DNA from 3 places in the Thioalkalivibrio thiocyanodenitrificans ARhD 1 genome. Region 1 is predicted to be linked to each of the others. Evidence: predicted binding sites of a transcription regulator. Region 1 holds the regulator's gene; each other region holds the start of a gene.
The links. Region 1 encodes sigma-54, which starts transcription at its own class of promoters, with help from an activator protein. Its sites were predicted from a motif close to TGGCANGNTNCNTGCTT; they were not measured.
Positions count from the first base shown of each region.

Region 2: glnL (nitrogen regulation protein NR(II)) is a predicted target of sigma-54. The motif match lies at 1,896-1,912, and genes of this name have one in related genera.
Region 3: THITHI_RS0110325 (TonB-dependent copper receptor) is a predicted target of sigma-54. The motif match lies at 1,987-2,003, and genes of this name have one in related genera.

Region 1 covers NZ_KB900536.1:1,566,607-1,569,876, reverse strand. The annotation lists gene hprK (HPr(Ser) kinase/phosphatase) at 1-267, opposite strand, end outside; gene THITHI_RS0107340 (PTS sugar transporter subunit IIA) at 270-740, opposite strand; gene hpf (ribosome hibernation-promoting factor, HPF/YfiA family) at 750-1,073, opposite strand; gene THITHI_RS0107330 (RNA polymerase factor sigma-54) at 1,119-2,615, opposite strand; gene lptB (LPS export ABC transporter ATP-binding protein) at 2,798-3,270, opposite strand, start outside.
Region 2 covers NZ_KB900536.1:2,237,794-2,241,063, forward strand. The annotation lists gene glnA (glutamate--ammonia ligase) at 1-959, shown strand, start outside; gene THITHI_RS18890 (DUF4124 domain-containing protein) at 1,098-1,628, shown strand; gene glnL (nitrogen regulation protein NR(II)) at 1,925-2,992, shown strand; gene ntrC (nitrogen regulation protein NR(I)) at 2,985-3,270, shown strand, end outside.
Region 3 covers NZ_KB900536.1:2,190,233-2,193,502, forward strand. The annotation lists gene THITHI_RS0110315 (YifB family Mg chelatase-like AAA ATPase) at 1-731, shown strand, start outside; gene THITHI_RS0110320 (c-type cytochrome) at 924-1,715, opposite strand; gene THITHI_RS0110325 (TonB-dependent copper receptor) at 2,051-3,270, shown strand, end outside.

The DNA.
Region 1 (3,270 bases):
CACGGACTGACCACTGGTGAGCTGTTCGAGCACATCGCGTTGTGAGTTCCTGCGAAGGCCCGACAGGTAGGCCACCTCGTCCTTGCCCAGGACCTGGACCTGATTGGGATGGATCAGGTTGAGATGGCCCACCAGCGAGATCGGCCCCTCCATCTGGGTGTGCCGTGCCAGCCTGCGTTCGCTGCCCTTCAGACCGGCAACCCATTGCAGGCCCAGTCGTTCGTCCATGGCGTCCACCAGGGAACGAACGGTGAGCGACTCGCTCATGGCTATTCGCTTTCCCCGCCGCCCTTCCAGCGACTCACCTGGGAGAGCAGGGCATCGCTGTCCTCGGCGTCGCGCAGGTGGGCGAGGGTCGTCGAGTCGGCGAACATGTGTGCCAGCGTGGCAAGGATCTGCAGATGCTCATCGGTGGACTCCCGGGGCACCAGCAGGGCGAACAGAATGTCCACCGGCTCCTTGTCCGGGGCGTCGTAGTCCACGCCCCGGTCAAGTTTGAGCATGGCGGCGACCGCGTTGTCGATGCCCGAGACGCGGCCGTGGGGGATCGCCACGCCGCGGCCGAGTCCGGTGCTGCCGAGACGTTCACGGGACAGGAGGCTGTCGAAAATCTCCCCGACGGCGAGTTCCGGACTGCTGGATGCCAGCAGTTCACTCAGCATCTCGATCGCCCGCTTCTTGCTGCTGACCTCGTTGCTGCATACGACCCGGTCGGGGGCCAACAGATCACTGATGTTCATGGATGGACCTTATTCCCCGTGGTTGCGGTGTGATCCTTCCGCGCGGTGATGATCCTTCAGTTTCTCCTTGTGCTTGACCACCTGGCGATCCAGCTTGTCCACGAGTGCGTCGATGGCTGCGTACATGTCCTGATGCGTGGCGTCGGCAAACAGGTTGTTTCCGGTTACCAGCATGGTGGCCTCGGCCTTGTGCTGAAGCTTCTCCACCGTGAGGATCACGTGCACATCGATGACATTGTCGAAGTGACGCTCCAGGCGCTCGAATTTCTCGTGAACATAATCGCGCAGTGCCTGGGTAAGGTCTACATGATGTCCGGTCAGGTCGATCTGCATAGGGGGCTCCTTGGATAGTTTCTATGTAGAGAGGGTGGATTTGGGTCAAACGAGGCGCTTGCGCTCGTTGGACGGCGGGATGGCCATGCCTTCCCGGTACTTGGCAACTGTCCGGCGGGCCACGTGAATGCCGCGTTCCACCAGTATTGCGGCAATCTTGCTGTCGCTCATGGGTTTGCCGCAAGGCTCCTCGGAGATCAGCTTCCGGATCATGGCGCGGATCGCGGTCGCGGAGCATTCACCGCCGTCCGCGGTACCCACATGGCTGGAGAAGAAGTACTTGAACTCGAAGATTCCCCGGGGGGTGTGCATGTACTTCTGCGTGGTGACCCGGGAGATGGTGGATTCGTGCATGTCCAGCTGTTCGGCGATATCGCGAAGCACCAGCGGCTTCATGGCCTCCTCGCCATGCTCGAGGAAGCCGCGCTGCTGTTCGACGATGGCGCTGGCTACCCGCAGCAGCGTCTCGTTGCGGCTCTGGAGGCTCTTGATGAACCAGCGCGCCTCCTGGAGATGGTTGCGCATGTAGACGTTGTCCTGGCTGGAATCCGCGCGGCGCACGAAACTTGCGTACAGCGGGTTGACCCTCAGACGTGGGGCGATATCCGGATTGAGCTCCACCTGCCATCGCCCTTCGTGCCTGCGCACGAACACGTCGGGGATCACGTACTGGGGTGTGTCGTTGCTGATCAGTGTGCCGGGCCGGGGGTTGAGGCCCCGGATCAGGCTGATGATCTGTTGCAGTTCGTGCTCGCCGACGTGCAGGGCCCGGGTGAGCTGACGGTAATCCCGGGAACCCAGACTTTCCAGGTGGTCGCGAACCAGCAGCTTCGCCTCGTTGAGCCAGCGGGTGTCCGCGGGCAGTTGCCGGAGCTGGATCAGCAGGCACTCCGACAGGTCACGCGCGCCGCTGCCCACCGGATCCAGTTGCTGCACCAGGTGCAGGACCGCCTCGATCTCCTCCACGGGCAGATCCATCTCCATGTCGCCGGACAGGCTCGCCTGGATGGACTCCATGGGCTCGGTCAGGTAGCCGTCTTCGCTGATCGCATCCACCAGTGCCATGGCGATGGCGCGGTCCTCCTCGCTCATGTGCATCAGGTTGAGCTGCCACATGAGGTGCTCGCGAAGCGACTCGCCCGCGCCGCTCTGGTTCTCGAACAGGTCGCGACCCTCGTACTCGGGCCGATTACCGGACGCGCCGAGGGGCGCGACGTCGTAGATGTCCTCCCAGTTGCTGTCCACCGGCAGGTCTTCGGGGATGTCCTCGCCGGCACCACGCTCATCAGGGCCGGGGAGGCCTTCCAACTCCGGCGCCGCCTCGCCATTGGGGGCGCTGTCCGATGCACCGGAGGTGTGGTCGGGCTCGGTGCTTTCGGCTTCGCCCTCCACGCTTTCCAGCATGGGGTTGGTCTCCAGGGTTTCCTGGATCTGGGCCTGGAGTTCCAGCGTGGAGAGCTGCAGCAGGCGAATAGCCTGTTGCAGCTGGGGCGTCATGGTCAGGCTCTGGCCTAGACGCAGCTGGACGGAAGGTTTGAGCATCGCTTGTCAGGCAGTATCTGCCCGGGCGCATGTGGGCAGGGTGTGTTGCTCCGGACGGGCTCCGGTGCGCGGTCGTTTGCTGGTTGTCAGCGGCATGCATGCGTTCATGAGCCCATTATAGGGTAGCGCAGGCAGAAATTGGCATGTACTTCGCATCCTCATACCCGGAAATAAACCGAGTTTCACAGTCTGAAATGTTCTCCCAGGTAGGTTTTCCGCACCTGCTCGTTGGCGAGCAGGGCCTCGGGCGGCCCCTCGGCGAAGATCCTTCCTTCGTTCATGATGTAGGCCCGGTCACAGATGCCCAGGATTTCACGTACATTGTGATCGGTGATGAGAACGCCAATGCCCCGGTCCTTGAGATGGGTGATGATGCGCTGAATCTCCACGACCGACAGCGGGTCCACGCCGGCGAAGGGCTCGTCCAGCAGGATGAATGCCGGTTCCGTGGCGAGTGCCCGGGCGATCTCCACCCGGCGCCGTTCGCCGCCGGAGAGACTGACGCCGAGACTCTCCCGGATGTGGGCGATCTGGAGTTCCTCCAGCAGTGCTTCCAGGTGTTCGCCGCGCTGCTCGGCGTCCAGGTCACGCCGTGTCTCGAGCACCGCGAGGATGTTGTCGGCGGCGGAGAGCTTGCGGAACACGGAGGCTTCCT
Region 2 (3,270 bases), 670 kb from region 1:
GCGTCGATTCCGACGAGGCCTCCTGGAATTCGGAGAAGGTGTTCGAGGGCGGCAACATCGGCCACCGTCCCACCGTGAAGGGCGGCTATTTCCCCGTGCCGCCGGTGGACAGCCTGCAGGATCTGCGCTCGGCCATGTGCCTGGGCCTCGAGGAGATGGGGCTGACCACCGAGGTGCACCACCACGAGGTGGCAACCGCCGGCCAGTGCGAGATCGGCGTGGGCGCCGCCACCCTGACCCGCAAGGCCGATGAGGTGCAGATCCTCAAGTACGTGGTGCAGAACGTGGCCCACAACTACGGCAAGACCGCCACCTTCATGCCCAAGCCCCTGGTGGGTGACAACGGCAGCGGCATGCACGTGCACATGTCCCTGTCCAGGGACGGCGTGAACCTGTTCAGCGGCGACCAGTACGGCGGTCTCTCCGAGATGGCGCTCTACTACATCGGGGGCGTCATCAAGCACGCCCGGGCGCTCAACGCCTTCACCAATGCCTCCACCAACAGCTACAAGCGTCTGGTGCCCGGTTTCGAGGCCCCGGTGATGCTGGCCTACTCCGCGCGCAACCGCTCCGCCTCCATCCGCATCCCGTTCGTCATGAACCCCAAGGGCCGTCGTATCGAGGTGCGCTTCCCCGACTCCACCGCCAACCCCTACCTCGCCTTTGCCGCCATGATGATGGCGGGCCTGGACGGCATCCAGAACAAGATCCACCCGGGCGAGGCCATGGACAAGAACCTGTACGACCTGCCCCCGGAAGAGGAGAAGCAGATCCCGCAGGTCTGTCATGCCCTGGACCAGGCGCTCGACGCCCTGGACAAGGACCGGACATTCCTCAAGGCAGGTGGCGTGTTCACCGACGACATGATCGATGCCTATATCAGCCTGAAGATGGAAGACGTCACGCGGATGCGCATGACCACCCATCCGGTGGAGTACGACCTGTACTACAGCCTCTGAACCGGCAAGGCCCCGCTTCCGCGGGGCCTTGTTCTTCAGGACCGATACAGGAGGCAAGCGGCAAGAGAACCCCTGCTTTCTCTTGCCGCTTGCCTCTTGTATCTTGTATCGGGTGAACCACGGACCGGGTTTCCCCTTATGCGCCTCATCCTCGTCCTGCTGCTCTTCCTCACCCTCGCGGCTGCCGCGATCGTCTCCGCCGACATCTACCGGTGGACGGACGCCGACGGCAACACGGTGTTCGGCGACAACCCGCCCGAGGGGGTGGAGGCCGAGCGCATCCACGTGCGGGAACCCATGACGACCCCTGCATTGCGCGATGCGCGGGAGATCCTGCGCAGGCATCTCACCGACAACGACGAGCCGCAAGCCCCCTATGAGGACCTTCGCATCGCGAGCCCCGGGGACGACGAGCCGGTGCGGGCCAATGACGGCAATTTCTCCGTGCACGTGGAAATGAGCCCCGAACTGAACGCCGAGCGGGGCCACCGCTTGCGTCTGGTCATGGACGGGGAGGCCGTGCAGACACGCGACATGCCCCGGTTCGACCTGGTGAACGTGGACCGTGGCACGCACCGGATCCACGTACAGGTGCTGGACCGCAACGACCAGGTGATCCAGGAATCCGACAGCGTGGAGTTCCACCTGTTGCGCCACCACATCAACTGACGGGCCCGCGCGAGTTTCCGCACGACCGAGCCATAGGGCGCCGCTGCGCATCACCCGTCCCCACCGTCCATACACCCCCTGTCCTCCGTGGCTGACCGTGCTTCCAGCAATTGCACCAGTTTGGTGCAATAATCCCCCAAGGCCCTTCTCAGGCACCATCCTGACGCCGGGCGATGCGCGCAATCCCCGCGAAACAGGGCCATGGACGCCCGAAACCCGGCGCCATGCCCCAGTGCTGTGCACCCATGGAGACCGCCCGCACCAGACTGGTTTGCTTCTTGCATGGTGGAAATCACATGTCACAGCCACTGATCCCGTATCCCTATCTGCTGGAGAACCTGACCACCGCCGTGCTGGTCCTGGATGAGCAGCTGCGTCTGAGCTACATGAATCCCGCCGCCGAGATGCTCTTCGAGATCAGCCTTGGACGGGTCACCGGGCAGCCTGTGGACGCCCTGGTACGAAACGACTCCCGGCTGCACGCCAGCCTGGCGCATTCGCTGCGCACGGGGCACCCGTTCACGGAGCGCGAACATAATCTGCACCCGGTCCACGGGCACGAGGCCACCGTGGACATGACGGTCACCCCGGTGATCGAGACGCACCAGCCCCGGCGTCTGCTCGTGGAACTGATCCAGGTGGACCGGCAGTTGCGCATCTCCCGGGAGGAGAGCCTGCTCAGCCAGCACGCGGCCACCCGGGCCCTGGTGCGGGGACTGGCCCACGAGATCAAGAACCCCCTGGGGGGCCTGCGCGGTGCTGCGCAACTGCTGGAGCGGGAGCTACCCGACCCGGCCCTGCATGAATACACGCGCATCATCATCGGCGAGGCCGATCGCCTGCAGGCATTGGTGGATCGCATGCTCGGGCCCAGCAGCCTGCCCCGGAAACGGCCCATCAACCTCCACGAGGTACTGGAGCATGTGCGCGGCCTGGTGAGCGCGGAAGCACCCGGAGGCGTGCGCCTGGAGAGCGACTACGACCCCAGCATTCCCGACCTCATGGCGGACCGGGACCTGATCATCCAGGCAATACTCAACATCGTGCGCAACGCCCTCCAGGCGGTGGGCCAATCCGGGACCATCACGCTGCGCACCCGGGTGCTTCGCCAGTACACCGTGGGGCAGGTGCGCCACAAGCTGGTGGCCCGGATCCAGGTCATCGACGACGGCCCGGGCATCCCCGCGGAGATGCAGGAACAGATCTTCTACCCCATGGTGTCCCGGCGCGACGGGGGCTCGGGGCTGGGCCTCTCCATCGCCCAGTCCCTGATCAACCAGCACGGGGGCCTGATCGAATGCACCTCGCGCCCGGGCAGAACCGTCTTTTCACTGCTGATCCCGCTGGAGACCACGGATGAGTAATCACGAACACGTCTGGGTCATCGATGACGACCGTTCCATACGCTGGGTCCTGGAACGCGCCCTGGCGAAGGCAGACATCGAGGTCACCTCCTTCGAAACCGCCGGCGCCGCCATCAAGGCCCTCGAACACGACACCCCGGACACCGTCATCACCGACATCCGCATGCCCGGCATGGGCGGACTGGAGCTGCTGGAGCGCCTGCACCGGGATCATCCCGAACTGCCGGTCATCATCATGACCGCACATTCGGACCTGGAGAGCGCCGTGTCCGCCTACC
Region 3 (3,270 bases), 620 kb from region 1:
GCTGGCGCCAGCGGCCGTTTCGCGCGCCGCACCACACCGCCTCCGGTGTGGCACTGGTGGGCGGCGGTTCCTACCCGCGGCCCGGCGAGGTGTCCCTGGCCCACAACGGAGTGCTGTTTCTGGATGAGCTGGCGGAGTTCGACCGCCGGGTGCTGGACGTGCTGCGCGAGCCGCTGGAGAGCGGCCGCATCACCATCTCCCGGGCCGCCCGTCAGGCGGAGTTTCCGGCGCGGTTCCAGTTGGTGGCCGCCATGAACCCGTGTCCCCAGGGCTATGACTGCGACCTGGCGGAAAACTGCCGGTGCAGCGCCGAGCAGCACCGGCGCCAGCGGGCCCGGCTTTCAGCACCCCTGCTCGACCGTATCGACCTCTCCGTGCAGGTGCCGCGGCTGCCCAGGGGCGCGCTGTTCGAGGACCACGGTCCGCCCCCCGAGGACAGCACCACCGTGCGCGGGCGCGTGCGGGAATGCCGCGAACTGCAGATGGAACGCCAGGGATGTGTCAACGCCAGGCTGGACGGACAGGACATCCATCGCCACTGCGCGCTGGATGGCACCACCCGGCAGACACTCGAGCAGGCCATGGACCGGTTCAGGCTGTCCGCCCGCTCCGCCCACCGCATCCTGCGCGTGGCGCGCACCATCGCCGATCTGGCGGAAAGTGAACACATCTCCCCGGCGCACCTCGCCGAATCCCTCAGCTACCGGGTGCTGGATCGATGGCGGTTGTAAAGCAGTGGCTTGAAGGCAGTGGCAAGTGGCAAGTCTCAAGTGGCAAGGGAACCCACCCTCACCCCGGCCCTCTCCCTGAGGGAGAGGGAGTAAAGCCCCCTCCCCCGCTTGCGGGGGAGGGTTGGGGAGGGGGCCCTTGCCACTTGAGACTTGCCACTTGCCACTGCCTTTCAGGTGGACTGATCGAAACCCTTAAAGGGTTTCGATATAAGCGGCCAGGTTGGCGATGTCCTCGTCGGACAGGGTCACGGCCTGCGGGGCCATCAGCGGCGTGTTTGGACCCACGGTCTCGCCGGCGCGGTATCTCGTGAGCAGGTCCACGATCTCCTCGGCGGTATGACCGGCCAGCTTGGGGAAGATCCCCATACCCTGGCCCTGTGCCCCGTGGCAGGCGATGCAGGTGGCAAACTTGGCCTGACCGGCGGTGGGGTCACCAGCCACAGCCTCGGCCTCCGGCTCTGCGGGGACATCCGGCTCCGCTTCGGCGTCGGCCTCCGCAACGGCCTCGGGCGCCCCGTTGTCCACGGTCTGCCCGCTCTCTTCCAGCAGGTAGACCACCGCGGCGCGCACTTCCTCGTCACTGAGGCTGGCGCCGCCCCGTGCCGGCATGGCGCCGATACCCTCGATGGCGTGCTGAACCACCGTATCCAGCCCCTGACCCAGGCGATCCGCCCAGATGCCCTCGTCACCCTTGAGGGGGGCTTCCGCGGCACCCGTATCGTGGCAAGCGGCACACACGGCGCGGTAGATATCCGATGCCGAGCGGCGCGCGGGCTCACCGTTCTCCGGCGCGTCTTCTTCGACATCGTCGGCTGTGGCCACCCGCCCGATAGGCCGGATACGCTCCTCCACGCGGGCCTGCGCGGCGGCGGCGAGGTCGTCCGGCAGGGCCGTGCGCTGCGCCACGGACACCAGCCGGGCAGCCAGGAAGAATACGGCCGCAAGCAGGACCAGTACGCTCAGTACCACCACGAACCGGGTCATGAAATCTTTGTCTTCTTGGGACGCCACAGTTTCCTCCCGCTTCTAGCGTAAGTGCGTTGACTCCCATCGGCACGATCCCGCCGCTCCTGCAGATCGCATGGGTCTTCTGCCTCGGCAGCAGGCGCGGATTATAGGGCATCGAACCGGTCGAGACCACTCGGGCAGCGATCGTGCCAAATGACAATGCGGGTGTGTCCAATGCCGCACCCACACCGGCCGCCGCGCCCCCCCTCTGACGCCAAGCCATTGAACCGACGAACGCTACCGGCTCTGGCACCGGGCTTGCTTGGCGATCACGTTATCCGGCTCATTAACCTCCTGGGAGTTCGCCAATAATGACAACTATCAGATTCGTGCGGCGTGTCGCGCCGCTATCCGCCCTGCTGCCCGCCATGGCCCTGGCCCAGGGGACCACCCTGGAGCAGGTCATCATCACCGCGCCGCAGATGGCGGACCCGCTCACCGTGATCACCGATCCGAAGGCCCCGCGCCAGCCGCTGCCGGCCCACGACGGTGCGGACTATCTCAAGACCATCCCCGGCTTCAACGTCATCCGCAAGGGGGGCACCGACGGCGACCCGGTGTTTCGCGGCATGGCCGCCTCACGCCTTAACATCGTGCTGGACGGCGAGCACATCTTCGGCGGCTGCGGCGGGCGCATGGACCCACCCACCGCCTATGTCTACCCCGAATCCTACGACCGGGTGACCGTCATCAAGGGCCCGCAGACGGTGCTGCACGGCCCCGGCAACTCCGCCGCCACGGTGCTGTTCGAGCGTGATCCGCCGCGTTTCGACGAGCCGGGCCGGGAGGGCTACGGCAGTGCCCTCCTGGGCAGCTTCGGGCGAAACGACCAGGTCCTCGGCCTCAGCGCCGGCGACGAGTCCTACTATGTGCGCGGGGGCGCGACCCGCTCCGACATGAACGACTACCGGGACGGCGACGGCACCAGGGTCCACTCCCGCTACACCCGCTGGAGCGCGGACCTGGCCGTGGGCTGGACCCCCGACGCGGACACCCTGATCGAGCTGTCCACCGCCCGCAGCGACGGGGAGGCAGCCTACGCCGATCGCATGATGGACGGCACCCTGTTCGAGCGCACCAACTGGGGCCTCAAGGCCGAACGGCGCAATCTCTCGGCGCTGATCGACAAGGTGGAGGGACAGGTCTACTACAACTACGTGGACCACGTCATGGACAACTATTCGATGCGCTCCCTGCCTCCGATGGGCATGATGGCCAACAAGCGCGTGGGCAATCCCGATCGCGAAACCACGGGCCTGCGCATGACCGCCGAGCTGTTGCCCGGCGGGGCCACCCTGGCGACCATCGGCGTGGATCACCGCCGCGACGTCCACTCCGCGCGCAGCAGCCAGAACCAGGACATGGATCCCTACCAGCTCAAACCCCGGATGGAGGATGCCCGCTTCTCCCAGACGGGGCTGTTCGGCGAGGTGGAGCATGACCTGAACGCGCGCAACCGCATCATCGGCGGTCTGCGCGTGGACTGGTGGGAAGCGGAGGACCGGCGCCGCTCCGGCCCCACGGCGGGCGA